Regions from separate parts of the Streptomyces sp. NPDC014861 genome, predicted to be linked through region 3. Evidence: riboswitches for the same ligand, from Rfam matches in the RefSeq annotation. Region 3 holds a riboswitch; each other region holds the start of a gene.

Region 1 (3,266 bases), on a different contig from region 3:
GGTGGAGGTGGGGTCCGGTGACGTTGCCGGTGGCGCCGACGCGGCCGATGGTCTCGCCGGTGGTGACGGTCTGGCCGGCGGCGACGGTCATGGAGGAGAGGTGGCAGTACCAGATCTCGGTGCCGTCCTCCAGCTGGAGGACGATCCGGTAGCCGTACGAGCCGGACCAGCCGGCCGAGGTGATGGTGCCGCCGTGCACCGCCTTGAGCGGGGTGCCGGTGGGAGCGGCGAAGTCGAGGCCCGTGTGGTAGCCGGAGGACCACATCGAACCGGACTGCATGTAGGTGGAGGTCAGCGTGTACGAGGAGAGCGGCATCGAGTAGCTGGCGGCCAGCTTGGCGAGCCGCTCGGCCTCCGCCTTCTCCGCGGCGATCCGCTCGGCCTCGGCCTTCTCCTTCGCGATCCGCTCCGCCTCCGCCTCGGCCTCCGCCTTGGCCTTCGCGGCGGCCTCGGCCTTCGCGGCGGCGTCCGCCTTGGCCTTGGCGTCCGCCGCGGCCTTCTCCGCGGCGGCCTTCTCGGCGGCCAGCTTCTCGGCGTCGGCGGCGGCCTGCTGCTGCTGTTCGGCCTGCTGGAGGATGCGGGCGCGCAGGGCCTCGCCCGCGTCGGCGGCGGAGGCGGTGCGCTCCGCGGCCTCGGTGCCGGCGGCGGTGTCGGCCGGGGCGGTGTACGTGATCGAGGTGAGCGGCTTCGCGGCCGCGCCGCCCGCGGCGACCGCCACGGTGTCCTCGATCGGGGCGGGGGCGGGCTCGTCCTCGCCGCCGGACAGCAGGGCGCCGACGCCGGGCAGGTCGTGGGCGTCCGGCAGGCCGAGGTCGGGGAGGTCCGGCAGGGAGATCGCGACCGGGGGCTTCTCCTGCGCGGTGGCGAGGCCGCCCGCGCCGACGGCGGCGATGACGCCGACGCCGAGGACGGTGGAGGAGCGGGCGAAGTTGGAGCGCTGCTTCACGACCCGGTGCCGGCCGCCGCTGCGGCTCTCGGCGCGCAGGGAGCCCTCGGTCGGGTTCCACTCCCCGGGTGCGGGGGTGAAGGAGGCTGGGTCGTACGCGCCCGGCGCGGAGCCGGCCGGGTCGTCCGCTCCGACGGCACCCGGGCCGCCGAAGGGCTCGAAGGGGGCTCCGGGTACGGGGGTGTTGGACGCCACGGAGGCGCGCTCCTTTCCTTCCTTCTCGCCTACCGGGTTAGCTGACGGGTTCGGAGCAGGAAGGTCTCCTACGGGCGTTTTCGCACAGGGGGCGTGCGAGGGGCCCGATTCACCCCAAGGGATGGTTCCCCGGTTCCCTTTCGGGATTCGGCGTGTGCGCACGGAGCCGTCTCTTGCGACGGCTGGGACGACCGCGCTGCGTTATCGAACGTTAATAGACACGGTGGTCCGATTCCAAGCCGCTGCTCTTGATCATTCATTGAATTGGCAGGGATTCGCCCGAGTTGACCCCCGTTCAGTGAGGCCCGGCCAAACCTGCGAGATCTGACGTTATGTCAATTGTTATCTCTGTGGCACCTCGCGAGCACGGACGGTGACAGCGCCCCTCCGTCAGCGCGCGGGACCGGGCGGGACCACCGGCATCGTCCGCCGCCGCTCGGGCGCCCCCGCCGCCGGACGGCTCACCGCCAGCAGCGCCATGTCGTCCGTCGACCCGCCGCCGGTGTGCCGCCGCACGTCGTCCACGAGCGCGTCCAGCAGTTCCTCGGGCCCGGGGAAGACCGCACCCCGGAGCCGGGCCGCCGGATCGTAGAAGACGCCGTACGCGTCCCGCGCCTCCGACAGCCCGTCCGTGTGGAAGAGCAGCGTCGCGCCCGGCGGATACGGCCGCTCGTCGGCCCGGTCGGCCCAGACCGCCAACTCCCCCATTCCCAGGGGCAGCGCCGCCTCGGCCGGCTCGACCGCCTCCAGGCGCCCGTCCCCGTACAGCAGCAGCGGCGGCGGATGGCCGCGGTTCACGAGGCGCACGCTCCCTCCCTCGCGCGGGATCTCCGCGAGCACCGCCGTCGTGAACCCCTCGAAGGCGTCGAGGCCTTCACGCCGGCTCCCCTCCCGCGTCAGCGCCCGTTCGAGCCGCTGCGCCACCCCTTCGAGCGTCGCCTCCTGCTCGGCCGCCTCCCGGAAGGCGCCGATGACGACGGCCACCGCCTCCACCGCGTCCATCCCCTTGCCCCGCACGTCCCCGACCACGAGCCGCACCCCGTGCGGGGTGTCCTGCACGGCGAACAGGTCGCCGCCGATGAACGCGTCCGCCTGCGCCGCCTCGTAGCGTGCCGCGCACTGGAGCCCCGCCATCCGTTCCGCCGGCATGGGCAGCACCGCCCGCTGCGCCGCCTCCGCGATCACCCGCGCCGACGCCAGCCGCTCCCCGCTGCGCCGCACGACCAGATTGATCAGCAGCGCCAGCGCGGAGACCGTCACCACGGTGAGGGTCTCGGTGAGCGAGGGCACGTCGGAGAGCGTGTCGTTGTACGCGTGCAGCCCGACCGAGGCCAGGACGGCCGCGATCCCGGTCAGCAGGGTCGTGAGCCGGGAGAAGAACGGGGCGGCGACCAGCGGGGCGGCGGAGAAGAGCGGCGCCGCCGTGTACGCCGCCGGGGTGGCCACGTCGAAGAACACCCCGCCGACGATGATCAGCGGCGGCAGCGCCCGCAGGAACCTCCGGGTGGCCCCGAAGGGCGCGGCCGGGGGCTGCGGCCCGCCGCCGTACGGCGTCCGGGGAGCGGCGGGCCGGACGGGGCGGCGGGGCTCCCCGCCCCGCCGCCCGCGGCCCGCCGCTCCCCGAGGGTGTGTCACCGCGTACTCCTGCCCGGTCGCCGGCCCGCCGCCGGGCCCGGCGCCGCGCACCCTCCCAGGGTCCCCGCGCCGCGCCCGGGCGGCGACCGGCGGAGGGCCGACCGGGCGTACGGCTCCGGGCGCCGCCCGTCCGCGTACCCGGCCGTCCTCCCGCACCGGTGCACGGCCCCCCGCCCCGGCCCCGTACCCGGCCGCCCTCCTCTCCCCGACCCGCGGCGGCCCCCGCCGGTCGCCACCGGCCCCCACCGGTCGCCGCCCGGGTCCGCGCGGCGGAGTGCGAGCCACGGCGGTGCCGTGGCTCGCGGGCGTCTCCGGGTTCCGGCGGTCAGAGGTTCCGCTCGGCCCAGAGGATCAGGGCATCGCGCACCAGGACCGCGGTGCCCTCGCCGTGCCGGTCGTAGTTCTTGGTGAACCTGGGGTCGTCCACGTACATCCGGCCGAGCCCGATCAGGTACTCCTTCGTCGGCCGCGTGGTGCCGGAGAGCCAGTC
Region 2 (3,266 bases), on a different contig from region 3:
CACGAGGCGAACGAGGCCGCCGACAGCGACGAGGAAGAGGGAGCGGACCAGTGACGGACACCGCCGAGCCCCTGACCAGCATGGATTTCCACCCGCAGCCGCAGGCCGGCGAGGCCAGGCCGTGGGCCTTCCCCGCCCCCGAGCGCGGCGCGCTCGACAACGGTCTCACCGTGCTCCGCTGCCACCGCCCCGGCCAGCAGGTCGTCGCCGTCGAGATCTTCGTCGACGCGCCGCTGGACGCCGAGCCGGAGGGCCTGGACGGGGTCGCCACCATCATGGCCCGCGCCCTCTCCGAGGGGACCGCCGAGCGCGGCGCCGAGGAGTTCGCGGCCGAACTGGAGCGCTGCGGCGCCACCCTGGACGCGCACGCGGACCACCCCGGCGTCCGGGTCTCCCTGGAGGTCCCGGTCTCCCGGCTCCCGAAGGCCCTCGGGCTCGTCGCCGAGGCGCTGACCGCCCCGGCCTTCGACCCGGACGAGGTCAAGCGCCTCGTGGCCAACCGGCTCGACGAGATCCCGCACGAGGCGGCCAATCCCGGCCGCCGCGCGGCCAAGCAGCTCTACAAGGAGCTCTTCCCGGCCACCACGCGGATGTCCCGGCCGCGCCAGGGCACCAAGGAGACGGTGGAGGCCATCGACGCCGCCGCCGTCCGCGCCTTCTACGACGGGCACGTGCGGCCCGCCGCCGCCACCGCGGTCGTCGTCGGCGACCTGACCGGCGTGGACCTGGACAAGGTCCTCGCCGAGACGCTCGGCGGCTGGACCGGCAAGCCGGCCGCGCCGCGCCCGATGCCGGCGATCACCGCCGACGACACCGGACGGGTCGTCATCGTCGACCGCCCCGGGGCGGTCCAGACCCAGCTGCTCATCGGCCGGATCGGACCGGACCGCCACGACGCCGTCTGGGCCGCGCAGGTCCTCGGCGTGTACTGCCTCGGCGGCACCCTGACGTCGCGTCTGGACGCGGTGCTGCGCGAGGAGAAGGGGTACACGTACGGCGTGCGCGCCTTCGGGCAGGTGCTCCGCTCGGACGGCGAGGGCCACGGCGCCTCGATGCTGGCCATCAGCGGCTCGGTCGACACCCCCAACACCGGCCCGGCCCTCGACGACCTGTGGAAGGTGCTCCGCACGCTCGCCGAGGGCGGTCTGACCGACGCCGAGCGGGACGTCGCCGTGCAGAACCTCGTGGGCGTGGCGCCGCTCAAGTACGAGACGGCCGCCTCGGTCGCGGCGACCCTCTCCGACCAGGTCGAGCAGCACCTGCCGGACGACTACCAGGCCCGGCTGTACGCCCGGCTCGCCGAAACGGGCACGGTCGAGGCCACGGCCGCGGTCGTCAGCGCCTTCCCGGTGGACCGCCTGGTGACGGTTCTGGTGGGCGACGCCGCCGAGATCGAGGAGTCCGTGCGGGCCCTCGGCATCGGTGAGGTGTCCGTGGTGAGCTGACGCCTCGTCGTCACGGCGGAGGTCTCCGATGCGATGAAGCGTCGGAGACCTCCGCTTTGTCCTGTATGGCGTCAACCGTGATCGTTTGGCCTGTGGCATGTCTTACAAATCAGCGAGACCGTTTGGTGATTGACATCCGCCGGGCCTAGCGTCGTCCCGGCTGTCCGACCGACGCACGCGCCGCACCCGCGGCACCGGGCAGCCATCGCCGAGTCCCCGTCAGGCGCGAGCCTGGGGAGCCGGGGACCCACACAGTCCCTGGGGTGAATCGGACGCCTTCGCCACGCGGAGGGGCCCGTAGGAGACCTTCCTGCTCCGAACCCGTCAGCTAACCCGGTAGGCGAGAAGGAAGGAAAGGAACCGTCTTGGCGTTCACCCGTGCCACCGGGAAGCATCGTGGTGCGAGCCGACTGGCTCGCCGCAGCGCCGGCATCGCCGGCGTGGCCGCCCTCGCCACCACCGGTGTCGTCGGCACCCTCGCCTCTCCGGCGCTCGCCGCCGACACGGACGACCGTTCCGCCGAGGACACCGGCCTCACCCGGGTGATCGCCGACGAGTCCATCGCCGACCAGCTCAGCGCCCAGGCCGCCGCCCAGGAGCTGGAGGTGGCCGAGGCCGACGCCCGCGCCAAGGCGCGCGCCGAGGCGAAGCGCCAGGCCGAGGCCCGCGCCCAGGAGATCCGCGAGGCCAAGGAGCGCGCCGCCCGTGAGGCCGAGCGCCGCCGGCTCGCCTCCTTCAACCTCCCGGTCGCCGGCTCGTACGTCTCCACCGGCTACAAGACCGGCGGCTCCCTCTGGTCCTCCGGCAGCCACTCCGGCGTCGACTTCCACGCCGCCTACGGCAGCTCGGTCGTCTCCGTCGGCTCCGGCACCGTCGTCGAGGCCGGCTGGGGTGGCGCGTACGGCAACAACATCGTGATCCGGATGAACGACGGCACCTACACCCAGTACGGCCACCTGGCGTCCATCGGTGTCTACGTCGGCCAGTCCGTCGAGCCCGGCCAGCAGATAGGCGTCTCGGGCTCGACCGGCAACTCGACCGGCCCGCACCTCCACTTCGAGGCCCGTGCCACCGCCGACTACGGCTCCGACCTCAACCCCGTCTCGTACCTCCGCGCCCGCGGCGTCAGCCTCTGACCCGTCACCCCGCGTCGAATCGGCCCCGGCTCCCACGAGCCGGGGCCTTTTCGTATCTCCTCGCCCGATACGACCGCTGCCGAGGAGCTCGAATTCCGAGGGGGCATCGGAATTTCCGGCGCGCTGCAATAGAGTCGCGTGAGAAGCGCAGCTCGAATTCGGTGCGCGCGGAGCGAAAGCGGAGGTCGGACATGCGGGTTCCCGCGCAATCGGTATGCACGGCGATCCGGGACGACATCGTCTCGGGGGTCTTCGGGCGCGGCAGCCGGCTCACCGAGGAGCAGCTCGCCCGCCGCTACGGCGTCTCCCGCGTCCCGGTCCGCGAGGCGCTGCGCACCCTGGAGTCCGAGGGCTTCGTGGTGAGCCGCCGGCACGCGGGCGCCCAGGTCGCCGAGCCCACCGAGCAGGAGGCCGCCGACCTGCTCGACGTACGGGCGCTGCTCGAACCGCTCGGCGCCGCACGGGCCGCCCAGCGGCGTACCGACGCCCACCTCAAGGTGCTGCGCGGTCTGGTCAGGCTGGGGCAGGAGCGGGCCCGCCGGGGGCAGGGCGAGGATCTGCGGGCGCTCGGCGGCTGGTTCCACGAGACGCTCGCGCAGGCGTCGGGGAGCCCGGCGCTCGCCGCCCTGCTCACCCAGCTGCGCCACAAGATCGCCTGGATGTACGTGGTGGACCAGCCGGACCG
Region 3 (3,266 bases):
GCCGGCCTGCTTGATGGCCTCCAGGATGAGGTCGAGCGCCTCACGGTTGGAGCCGAGGTTCGGGGCGAAGCCGCCCTCGTCGCCGAGGCCGGTGGAGAGGCCCTTGGTCTTCAGGACGGACTTGAGGGTGTGGTAGACCTCGGTGCCCCAGCGCAGGGCCTCGGAGAAGGACTCCGCGCCGATCGGGGCGATCATGAACTCCTGGATGTCGACGTTGGAGTCGGCGTGCGACCCACCGTTGAGGATGTTCATCATCGGAACGGGCAGCAGGTGCGCGTTCGGGCCGCCGAGGTAGCGGAAGAGGGGGAGGTCGCTGGCCTCGGAGGCGGCGTGCGCGACGGCGAGGGAGACGCCGAGGATGGCGTTGGCGCCGAGCGAGGACTTGTCCGGGGTGGCGTCCAGGTCGAACATGGCCTGGTCGATCAGGCGCTGCTCGGTGGCGTCGTAGCCGACGAGCTCCGGGCCGATCTGCTCGATGACGGCGAGGACGGCCTTCTCGACACCCTTGCCGAGGTAGCGGTTCTGGTCACCGTCGCGAAGCTCCAGGGCCTCGAACGCACCGGTGGAGGCACCGGACGGCACGGCAGCACGGCCGGTGCTGCCGTCGTCGAGGCCGACCTCGACCTCGACCGTGGGGTTGCCTCGGGAGTCCAGGATTTCCCGGGCTACGACGACGTCGATGGACGGCACGAGCATCTCCTTCTGGGATGTGACGCTAGATGTGACGCATGGGTCGCAAGGTCTCGTTCGCCTTGCGACAAGAGCCTAACCGGCTCCGGCGCTCCAGCCCGCCGACCGCCCGTCCCCTGGGACGAAAAAGGGCCCAAGAGCACGCATCGGGGGACGAAAGACCCGGGATCTACTGGACAGTAACGGCAGAACCCCGGTCCCGAGCCACCGGGAAAGGGGGCTCGGGACCGGGGTGGTCACCGCGGGAGGGTCGTCGGGCACCGGGAAGCCGCCGGACTCACCGGTGCCGCGGGCCTCACTTCAGGTGGAGCTGCTGGCCCGGGTAGATCAGGTCGGCGTCCTCGACGACGTCCTTGTTGAGCTCGAAGAGCTCGGCCCAGCCGCCGTCGACGCCACGGGCGTCGGCGATCTTGCTGAGGGTGTCGCCGGCCACGACCTTGTACTCGCCGTCGCCCTTCTTGACCTTCTTGCCGGTCGGGGTGGTGACGGTCTTCTTGGCGGCGGCCTGCGGCGCGGGCTGGGCCTTCGGGGCCTGGCGCTGCTCGCTGCGGTTGGCCGGCTGCTCGGCGGAGCGCTTCGGGGCGCTCTGCTGGGTGCTCTGCTTCGGGGCGCTCTGCTGCTGCGGAGCCGCCTCGGCGGAGCCGCCGTCGTAGGAGGCGGAGGAGAGGCCCACGCCGCAGCTCGGCCACGCGCCCTTGCCCTGGCCCGCGAGGACCTTCTCGGCGACGGCGATCTGCTGCGACTTGCTGGCCTGGTTCGCGGTGGAGGCGTAGGCGGTGCCGCCGTACGCGGCCCAGGTGGAGGCCGAGAACTGGAGGCCGCCGTAGTAGCCGTTGCCGGTGTTGATGGACCAGTTGCCACCGGACTCGCACTGGGCGACGCGGTCCCACTCGGAGGCGGTGGCGGCCGAGGCGGTGCCGGCGGCCATCAGCGGGGCGGCGACGGCCGCACCGGTGACGCCGACGAGGGCGACGACGCGAGTGGCCTTGGAGGGACGACGGCGCTTGCCCGTGCCGGAGAACAGCATGGAGTTTCCTCTTCACCGACGCCTGTGAGGTGAGCTGTCGGGTTCGGGCTTGAAGAGTTCGCCCGGCCACGCGTCCTAGCGCGCGGCTTCACCCCTAGCCGGTCGATCGGCCGTCGTGGTCGACGGCCGGGACCGGCACGAACCTTGGGTCCCCCACTCCTGCCTGCGGCGCTTTCGCGACGACAATTCCCGGCGGCCGACGGCAGGACTCGGCGTTTCGGTCGACGGGGCCCGCGGTGGCGAGCGGTGATGACCGTAGACATACACCTGCTCGAAGTTCAAAGGGCCTTACGACGGACAAATCGCCCTTACTTGCACTCCGTCAGACCTCGTTTGCCCAGGTGAGAGCTGACGGAAGCAAAGTTTGCGGACGTGACACGCCAGTTGGGGCGAAGAGACCCATGTCTCACTTTCCCAAAAGCGGACATAAAGTCCCGAAACGGCGTCACTTCTCCGACGAGGGATTCGTCAGCTCAAGGCTCTGACCAGGGAGGATGAGATCCGGATCGGTGCCGACCGTATGACGGTTGGCGTCATAGAGGGCGTCCCAGCCGCCGGCGAGATCGTTCTCCTGCGCAATCTCCGACAGGCTGTCACCCGGCCGCACGGTGTAGGCGTCACTTGCGTCCGAATTGACGGGGATTGAGGTGACCTTGTCCTCAGCTGCGGCATGACGACCGGATTCCTGCGAAGTGTCCGTCTTGCCGGTTTCCTCCGGAGCGGCCTCGCCCCGGTGCTTGCCCGTCCCGGGCGTGGCCGACGACTCGTCAGCCCCCTCCGCACCGGGGGTCGACGGGGTGGTGGACCCCTCGGGGGCGACCGGGGTCCCGGGGGTCTCCGAGCCGTCCGGGGGCGTGACCGGCGTCCCGGGCGCGGTGGTGCCGGGGGCACCCGTGGACGCGTCCGGGGTGCCCGTGGAGGCGTCCGGGGCGGTCGTCGACGGCGGCGGGGTGGCGGTCCCCTCGGGGGCCGGCGTGGTGGGCGCGGCGGGCGTCGTCGGGGCCGTGGGCTTCGCGGGCGCGGCCGGGGCGGTGGCGGTGTCCGCCGCCTCGGTGGCCCGCTCCGCCCGCTCGGCCCGCTCGGTGGCCGTCGCGGCCCTCTCGGGCGCGGCGGGCCGCTCCGCCTTCTTCTGCGCGTCGGCGCTCGCGGCCGTGTCCGTGCCGCCGGTCCAGTTCGACTCGGGGGCCAGGCCGCCCTCGTCCTCCTGCGGAACGGCCGGGCCCGGCTGCACGCCGGTCGCCCTGCCGTCGTCGGTCAGCCCGGCGATGGGGGCGCAGGTGGCCCAGTCGGTGCTGCCGGAGGAGAGCGCCTTGTCGGCCACGGTGATCTGCTGCGCGCGGCTGGCGAGGTCGGGGCTGGGGGCGTAGGCGAGTCCGCCGTGCCGCTCCCACGCCTCCTGCGTCATCTGGAGGCCGCCGTACAGGCCGTTGCCGAAGTTGGCGCTCCACTGGCCGGCGGACTCGCAGGCGGCGACCCGGTCCCAGGTGGCCGCGTCGGCGGCGGAGGCGGAGCCGGCGGCGAGCAGCGGCAGCGCCATGGCGGATCCGGT

Evidence for each region. Region 3 has a riboswitch for cyclic di-AMP ahead of ACF1BN_RS15680 (transglycosylase family protein). Riboswitches for the same ligand answer to the same signal wherever they lie in the genome.
Region 1: linked by a shared signal. The riboswitch ahead of ACF1BN_RS31295 (M23 family metallopeptidase) and the one ahead of ACF1BN_RS15680 (transglycosylase family protein) in region 3 are both predicted to bind cyclic di-AMP.
Region 2: linked by a shared signal. The riboswitch ahead of ACF1BN_RS28990 (M23 family metallopeptidase) and the one ahead of ACF1BN_RS15680 (transglycosylase family protein) in region 3 are both predicted to bind cyclic di-AMP.

What each region holds. Positions count from the first base shown of each region.
Region 1 is NZ_JBIBWV010000024.1:22,111-25,376, forward strand. It holds gene ACF1BN_RS31295 (M23 family metallopeptidase) at 1-1,141, opposite strand, end outside; cyclic di-AMP (ydaO/yuaA leader) riboswitch at 1,153-1,304, opposite strand; gene ACF1BN_RS31300 (PP2C family protein-serine/threonine phosphatase) at 1,532-2,776, opposite strand; gene ACF1BN_RS31305 (MerR family transcriptional regulator) at 3,102-3,266, opposite strand, start outside.
Region 2 is NZ_JBIBWV010000020.1:19,188-22,453, reverse strand. It holds gene ACF1BN_RS29000 (M16 family metallopeptidase) at 1-54, shown strand, start outside; gene ACF1BN_RS28995 (M16 family metallopeptidase) at 51-1,445, shown strand; cyclic di-AMP (ydaO/yuaA leader) riboswitch at 1,642-1,802, shown strand; gene ACF1BN_RS28990 (M23 family metallopeptidase) at 1,811-2,581, shown strand; gene ACF1BN_RS28985 (GntR family transcriptional regulator) at 2,773-3,266, shown strand, end outside.
Region 3 is NZ_JBIBWV010000006.1:289,639-292,904, reverse strand. It holds gene eno (phosphopyruvate hydratase) at 1-696, opposite strand, end outside; gene ACF1BN_RS15680 (transglycosylase family protein) at 986-1,717, opposite strand; cyclic di-AMP (ydaO/yuaA leader) riboswitch at 1,722-1,898, opposite strand; gene ACF1BN_RS15675 (transglycosylase family protein) at 2,163-3,266, opposite strand, start outside.